3 regions of the Exiguobacterium sp. UBA1053 genome follow, and region 2 is predicted to be linked to each of the others. Evidence: riboswitches for the same ligand, from Rfam matches in the RefSeq annotation. Region 2 holds a riboswitch; each other region holds the start of a gene.

Region 1 (2,265 bases), on a different contig from region 2:
ATCCGTGCCGACCGTTTTTCCGACGTCTGATGTGACCGATAATTCTTGCTGTGCTAAATCCTTGCGTTCGTCACTTAACTTAATTCCCGTCTCAGCGGAAGTTTGATCGTACGCTTTCATGATTCCTGTCAGTGCCGATGTCCCGGTCACCTTGTAGGGAGAAGTGATCGTGATGTCGGCATCTTTGACACCCGCTGTGACGAGAGCGTTGAGATACATATCCTTCGTCACCCATGTGATGTTCTCCGTCGAGACGGAAAGTCCATCTCCTTTTTCCGTCAGTTCGATTTTAGCCGACGAATACATGTTGCCGCCTTTTTGCGACTGTGGAATGTTTTTCCCGAGATATTTTTCTTCGTCAGCAGAAGTGGCGATGATCGGCGTGATGCCTTCCGGTGCATTAAGACGGGAAAGCACCCATGCTTTATCCTTTGCGCCGAGCGACTCCCCGAGTGTGACGATCGTCTTATCGACGACTTGTTCGGCAGATGCGGCTGTTGGGAGTAATAAAGCAGAAGCGATAACGGCTGACGCCATGATTTTTGTTGGTGTATGCATAATGAAATCCTCCAATTATGAGTAACAGAATGAATTATAGTATCAGGTACTAAAGTTAGTGTACGAGAACGAAAGAAGTTCGGAATCGGTCTGTAGATGGAGACGGCATCCGTCTTCTGACACTCCATAGTATAGCGAAAAGAGGACAACTTGACTTCCATTTTCAGCATGCTATAGTGGATGGGAATCGAATAATGACCACTAGGGGAGTCGGTAGGCTGACTGAGACGAACGAAGACGTTCGGACCCTTTGAACCTGATTAAGTTCGTACTTACGGAGGGAAGTGGCGTCAAGTCTTGTTCTTCTTGCGCCATGCCCGTGTGTTTCGGGGTGGTGTTTTTTCGTTTCATACCAAACGAGGAGGATGAGATCATGACATTCACACAAGAAATCAAACAAGCGGCACAAGCGTATTGGAACAGTAGTTTTACGCACCCATTCGTTCAAGGAATCGGAGAGGGGACGTTACCACTCTCGAAATTTCGGCATTACGTCATGCAAGATGCCTATTACTTAAAACACTTTGCGAAGATTCAAGCGAAGGCAGCGTCAAAAGCGGACGACTTCGCGACGATCGCGACACTTGCCGAACATGCTACTTCGACTTACGAGGCAGAACTGAGCTTACATCAATCATTTTTTAAGCCGCTCGGTATTACGGCAGCAGACCTTGAAGCATTTGAACCGGCACCGACAGCATATGCGTACGTCTCGCACATGCATCATGCGAGTGAAGGAACGCTTGGTGAGACGATTGCTGCCATCTTGCCATGTTACTGGTTGTATTATGAAGTCGGGCAACAATTACTGACGTGTACACCGGAAGAAAAAATCTATCAGCAATGGATCGACACGTATAGCTCGGAATGGTTCGAAAAGGTCGTCTTTGATCAGATTGCACGGCTTGATGCGCTGGCGGAGCAAGCAAGCCCGACGGAACGCGAGCGGATGAAACGTCATTTCGTGACGAGCTGTTATTATGAGTTGCTGTTTTGGCATATGGGATGGACGGAAGAGACGTTTACGTCGGTTTACGAAACGATTCCGGCACGAGCGGTATCTTCTTGAATCAATAAATGGTAGAATTAGGAATACCATTTAGTGAGAGTAGGGATTGGAATGGAAATCATCGTGATCGCACTCGTGATTCTCGCGGCATATGTTGTGCAACAGGTGCTCGGAAAAGTGAAAGTGAGATTTGTTGGGTACATCATTCCCATATTGATGGTGGTGTACGGCACATATGCTACGATTCAGAATTTTCAGGGGTTGCTTCAGTTCGGTTTTACAACGGGGAGAACTATCGCAACTGTCCTGGTCGTCGTCCTCTACGCTTCGTTGACTTATTCACTTCATCGTGTCTACGAGCGTACGAAAGCAGAAGCCGAATCTGCATATCCATCATTAAAAGACCGAGGCATCCTTTAAGGAGCTTCGGTCTTTTGTGTATCATGTCCTCATTTTTTCCAGTTTTTAAAGCCGTCACCGAATTCGAGATGCAGTTTGTCGGTAAAGACACCGTTCTGAAAGATCGGCACATCAACCGGTAAAGTGCCTTGCGGTTTGAACGTTCCGAAGATCGCGCGGATACCTGCAGGCAGGTTTGGTCCCGCTGATTTTAGATTGCCTGCTTCGGAGTCTGGACCGTTCGGATCACCTTTGAAGCCATAGACGAGGACATGTGCCGGTGCGTCCGGTTGAACAGC
Region 2 (2,265 bases):
GTTTGCGAGCGAATGCACGAATGCTTTCTCGGTCCATAATGGCATCTCCCGCAGCATCGACTCCCTTAGTTCGCCCATCCTCCCCAAGTAACGTCTTGATTTCAGAAGCATTTCCTTTAATGACCGTACACCCGAGATCAATAAGTTCTTTAGAAAAGGCAGTACGTAATGTCGTTGCTCCTGCTCCAACTGGATCAAGAACGATCGGGACATTCAAACGTCCCGCTTCACGGGCTGCAAGTCGTTGAGCTGCTTGCATGTCTGCATCGATCGTACCAATGTTTAAGACGAGGGCTTGCGCGAGTCTAACCATCTCTTCTACTTCGCGAATATCTTCCGCCATGACGGGTGATGCTCCAACAGCGAGTGTGACGTTCGCACAGTCGTTGATCGTCACCGTGTTCGTCAGATGGTGAATGAGTGGTTTGTGTTCAAGAATGGTCGTAAACATGTGTATCCCTCCAAAGTGAATGAAAATGATGTGTCGGTCCAATACCTTGTCCGAGGGCAAATCCATGACGAATTGCCTCCGTGACATAGCTCTTTGCCTGTCTTACGCTATCTGTTAAATCTTCTCCAAGCGCCATCCGCGCCGCAATCGCCGCAGATAAGGTACAACCAGTTCCATGAGTATGTTGATTGTCTAACCGTTCCGATGTGAAGCGGTGTTCCACTTCCCCATCAAACAACAAATCCGTCGCAGCTCCTGAGAGATGTCCACCTTTTAGTAATACTACCCCTGTCTGTGTAGCCAATTGATGCATCGCCAATCGCATTTCCTCTAGATTGGTCACTGATCGTCCTGTTAAACGCTCCGCTTCCGGTAAATTCGGTGTGACGAGTGTCGCAAGTGGTAGAAGTTCTGAAATCAATGCTTGTTCAGCCTCCGTCCTCAATAGGGCATGACCACCTTTAGCGACCATGACGGGATCTAATATGATCGGAACTGTCTGTTTGCGGAGATGTGTAGCAATGACACGAATCGTCTGCGCATTCGAGACCATTCCGATTTTGATCGCATCGACACGAATGTCTGAAAAAATCGACGTTAACTGGGCATCTACGATTTCTGGGGATAACTCTTCCACCGCTTGAACACCCAACGTATTTTGCGCCGTGACGGCTGTCAGGACGCTCATTCCATAAACGCCTAAAGCTGAAAATGTTTTTAAATCTGCTTGAATCCCAGCTCCACCACCGGAGTCGGATCCTGCAATCGTCAGTACGTGTTTCATGTTCTTTTCACCTTCCCATCGAGCAATGTAAGGGAGTCGTGACCGACAAAAAAAGCGTCGACCGCTGTAAAAAAGCAGTCGACGCTATACGAAAGCGTTATACACGCATTCCGGTATCCGTTCGGCTCAACTTTCCTACGCTGGTATTATCCAGTTCAGGTAATAGGGTCGAAAACAGATTGGTTTTCCTCTCAGCCGGATTCCTCCAGCTCCCCTAGTTGCTCAAGTATTCGTTTCGCCTTAACTGTAGCATAGAGAAGAAAAAAAAACGAGCCGAAGCCCGTTTTGATTACAGATATGCCAATGGATTGACTGCATTCAGAGGAGAAGAAGCACTGTATTGATAGCCTCCGACATGTAGTTCGAAATGCAAGTGTGGTCCTGTTGAATTCCCTGTACTACCAAGTGTTCCGACTTGCTGACCTTGAGAGACCGTTTGTCCTGCACGAACCGATAATGAACTCATATGTGCGTAGACAGTCGTGTACACTTGTCCATCGAGGAAGTGAGAGATCATGACATGATTACCGTAAGGTCCACCACCTGATGCTGTAATGACCGTTCCAGCTGCTGCAGCGACGATTGGAGACCCGACCGAACCACTGAAATCAACACCGTTGTGGAACGTATAACCATTCGCGCCGCTTGCTGGTCCGAATCCTTGCGACACTCCACCAGAAGATGGTCGAACGAATTTCCCTCCACTCGAAACAACGGGCGGGGCAACAGAATCAGTTGATTCCGAACTCTTACCTGCTTGTTTTGCTGCTTGAGCATTCGCTTTAGCGGCTTTTTCGGCTGCCGCTTTCTCCGCTGCTGCTTTTTCAGCCGCTGCTTTAGCGGCTGCCTTCGCTGCCGCAATTGCACGTTCTTGCGCTTCGAGAGTTGCTTGAAGTTCTTTTGCGTCTAATAGTTCTGTCGTAAACTTCGTCTTCCCTTTTCGTAATTTCTTCAGTGTAGCACTACGTTCTTTCATTTGAAGCTTTAACGCTTTCTTTTGTTCAATCAATACTTTCTTTTCTTGCATTTG
Region 3 (2,265 bases), on a different contig from region 2:
GCGAGGCGCTGTTTCATCCCCCCGGATAGACTCGCGATCGGTGTCGAGAAGGGGAGAGGGAGACCGACGAGTGCGAGTAAGCGTTCAATTCGTTCCTCCATCTCCGCACGTGGAATCGACCGGTTTTCTAAACTAAAAGCGATTTCGCGTCCGATCGTTTCCATGCAGAACTGTTCTTCTGGGTTTTGGAATAGCACTCCGACCGAACCGGACCGGGTAACGGTTCCCGTCTGTTCGACTTCAATCGTCTCAGGTGTCAGTCCGGCTAGGGCATGAAGCAGTGTCGTCTTGCCACTCCCGCTTCGTCCGAGCAGAAGGGTCGTTCCTTGTTCGATCGTCAGCGATACATGATCGAGCACCGACTTCATCTGACCGGGGTAGCGGATGCTGAGGTCGTCGACAGTAATCATGCGACTTCCCGTTTCGCACGTCCGGCCGCAAACCCGTTCAAGACACCGGTCGCAACAAGGCGACGGACGAGAATCGCTGCAAGCAAGCCGCCGAGTAATGCACCACTAATCAATTGTAAACCTGTTGTCGCAAGCAACGTCGTCGTCGTGTAGTAACCGAATCCGTTCGCGATCAGACTATAGACGATGCTACCAATTGCGGCTCCAACACCCGATAACATCAATGTCCAGGTGTCATAACGGCGATAACGCGTCATCGCAAAGATGAGTTCCGCACCAAGCCCTTGGCAGACCCCGATTAGAAGAGCCGATAAACCAAAGTGACTACCCGTGAACAGTTCGACGGCTGCCGCGACGATTTCCGCGATGAGGGCGGCACCTGGTTTTTGAATGATTGCCGCGACGAGCGGGCTCGCGATGATCCAGATCCCAAACATCCAGTTGGCCCCGACTGGTCCGAAGATTGCCGACATCGGTAACCAGAGTGTTGACCAACCGAGATAGATGACGCCGCAAGCGACGGCGAGCATCATCATGACCATGATTTCTTTCATTTTCCAGTGTTGCATCGTGTTCGTCCTCCTTTAAGTGGGGGAGACACCAAAAAAGACCGCCCTCCGTAAAAAGAGAGCGGTCCTCAGAAAAACTGCGCGCAGCAGGAGTCATTGGATGTGATCGCTCCACTTTCCTACGCTAGTATGAACTAGATCAGGTTCGAAGGGTCCGAAGTGAATCGTCTCAGCCAAATGGGCTCCCCTAGTGGATATGGTAATAGATGATACGCTGTTCACTTTAGGCAATCTTCTGTCTATTGTCAAGACACAAAAAAACGATACGCCACGAAGGGCGTATCGATAAACGACTTATTTGTTATCTTCGTTCTCTTCTTTTGCTTCTTCTGAAGACTCTTCCGTAGCTTCCGCTTCGTTGTCTTCACCAGCTTCCGCTTGCGCTTCAGCTTCTGCTTCTTCGATTTCCTCAAGATCCTGCTCGAGTGTAGATTCGACGACAGCTGCGACTTGAATGTCGCCTTCTGTGACGATACGGAAATCTTTTTGTTCCGGAAGATCAGCTACAGAAATCGAATCCCCGATTTCGAGGTTCGTGACGTCGACTTCGACGTTCTCTGGTAATTTATCTGGTGTTGCTGCGACTGTTACTTTAAAGAGTGTCTGTGACAGGAATCCGCCGACTTTAGCGCCAGCTGCTTCACCGACGAGTACGACGTCTGCTTCGACTTCTGTCTCTTCATCCATTTTAACGGCGATGAATTCAACGTGATCGACAGTTGGTGTGAAGACATCCATATCACGACGGTTGATCAAGACGTTAATATTTTTACCGTCGAGTTTCAGTGAAATCAAGACGTTCTCACCGTTTTCTCGAACGATTTTAAGCAATTCTTTTTCTTCAAATGCGATTGGTGTACTTTCCACTTTGTAACCATACACGACACCAAGAGCTTTTCCTTCATGACGTAATTGTTTACGGAGTGAGCGTGGACGTACCTCGCGTTTTTCGGCTGTTAATTTAACTGACATGTTCATTTCCCCCTTGAATTTAGTATAGCCCTCAAAAGGTAATGAATGTAGGAGCAGGACAAGTCCTGAACAATTTAAATATGCTAAGACAATCGGTTTCAGACTCTTTTGAATCTGACGCTTTCGTGACTTTGCATTTCTCTCCCAGGTCATTACGCTGATATTGAGAAACATGTGTGAGTAAGTCACCGGTTTGATGCGGTGCTAGTGAGTTTATACCCCTATGTTTTAAATCCTTAAACCTCTATTTTTTATTTTTTAAAGTCGAAAGACCTCCAAACCGCTTGAAATCAAGGGTTAAGAGGTCTTTCATT

The links. A riboswitch is a leader RNA that binds a small molecule or an ion and turns the genes downstream of it on or off. The one in region 2 is predicted to bind thiamine pyrophosphate.
Region 1: linked by a shared signal. The riboswitch ahead of tenA (thiaminase II) and the one ahead of thiD (bifunctional hydroxymethylpyrimidine kinase/phosphomethylpyrimidine kinase) in region 2 are both predicted to bind thiamine pyrophosphate.
Region 3: linked by a shared signal. The riboswitch ahead of B3G15_RS14500 (ECF transporter S component) and the one ahead of thiD (bifunctional hydroxymethylpyrimidine kinase/phosphomethylpyrimidine kinase) in region 2 are both predicted to bind thiamine pyrophosphate.

The regions. Positions count from the first base shown of each region.
Region 1 covers NZ_DCDO01000003.1:325,604-327,868, reverse strand. Annotated here, with positions in the region: gene B3G15_RS02675 (DUF1002 domain-containing protein) at 1-558, opposite strand, end outside; TPP riboswitch at 752-858, shown strand; gene tenA (thiaminase II) at 932-1,627, shown strand; gene B3G15_RS02665 (hypothetical protein) at 1,679-1,987, shown strand; gene B3G15_RS02660 (glycoside hydrolase family 3 protein) at 2,017-2,265, opposite strand, start outside.
Region 2 covers NZ_DCDO01000005.1:129,650-131,914, forward strand. Annotated here, with positions in the region: gene thiM (hydroxyethylthiazole kinase) at 1-451, opposite strand, end outside; gene thiD (bifunctional hydroxymethylpyrimidine kinase/phosphomethylpyrimidine kinase) at 432-1,235, opposite strand; TPP riboswitch at 1,351-1,461, opposite strand; gene B3G15_RS04795 (murein hydrolase activator EnvC family protein) at 1,525-2,265, opposite strand, start outside.
Region 3 covers NZ_DCDO01000018.1:152,992-155,256, forward strand. Annotated here, with positions in the region: gene B3G15_RS14495 (ABC transporter ATP-binding protein) at 1-410, opposite strand, end outside; gene B3G15_RS14500 (ECF transporter S component) at 407-979, opposite strand; TPP riboswitch at 1,079-1,178, opposite strand; gene B3G15_RS14505 (50S ribosomal protein L25/general stress protein Ctc) at 1,274-1,951, opposite strand; gene B3G15_RS14510 (GNAT family N-acetyltransferase) at 2,242-2,265, opposite strand, start outside.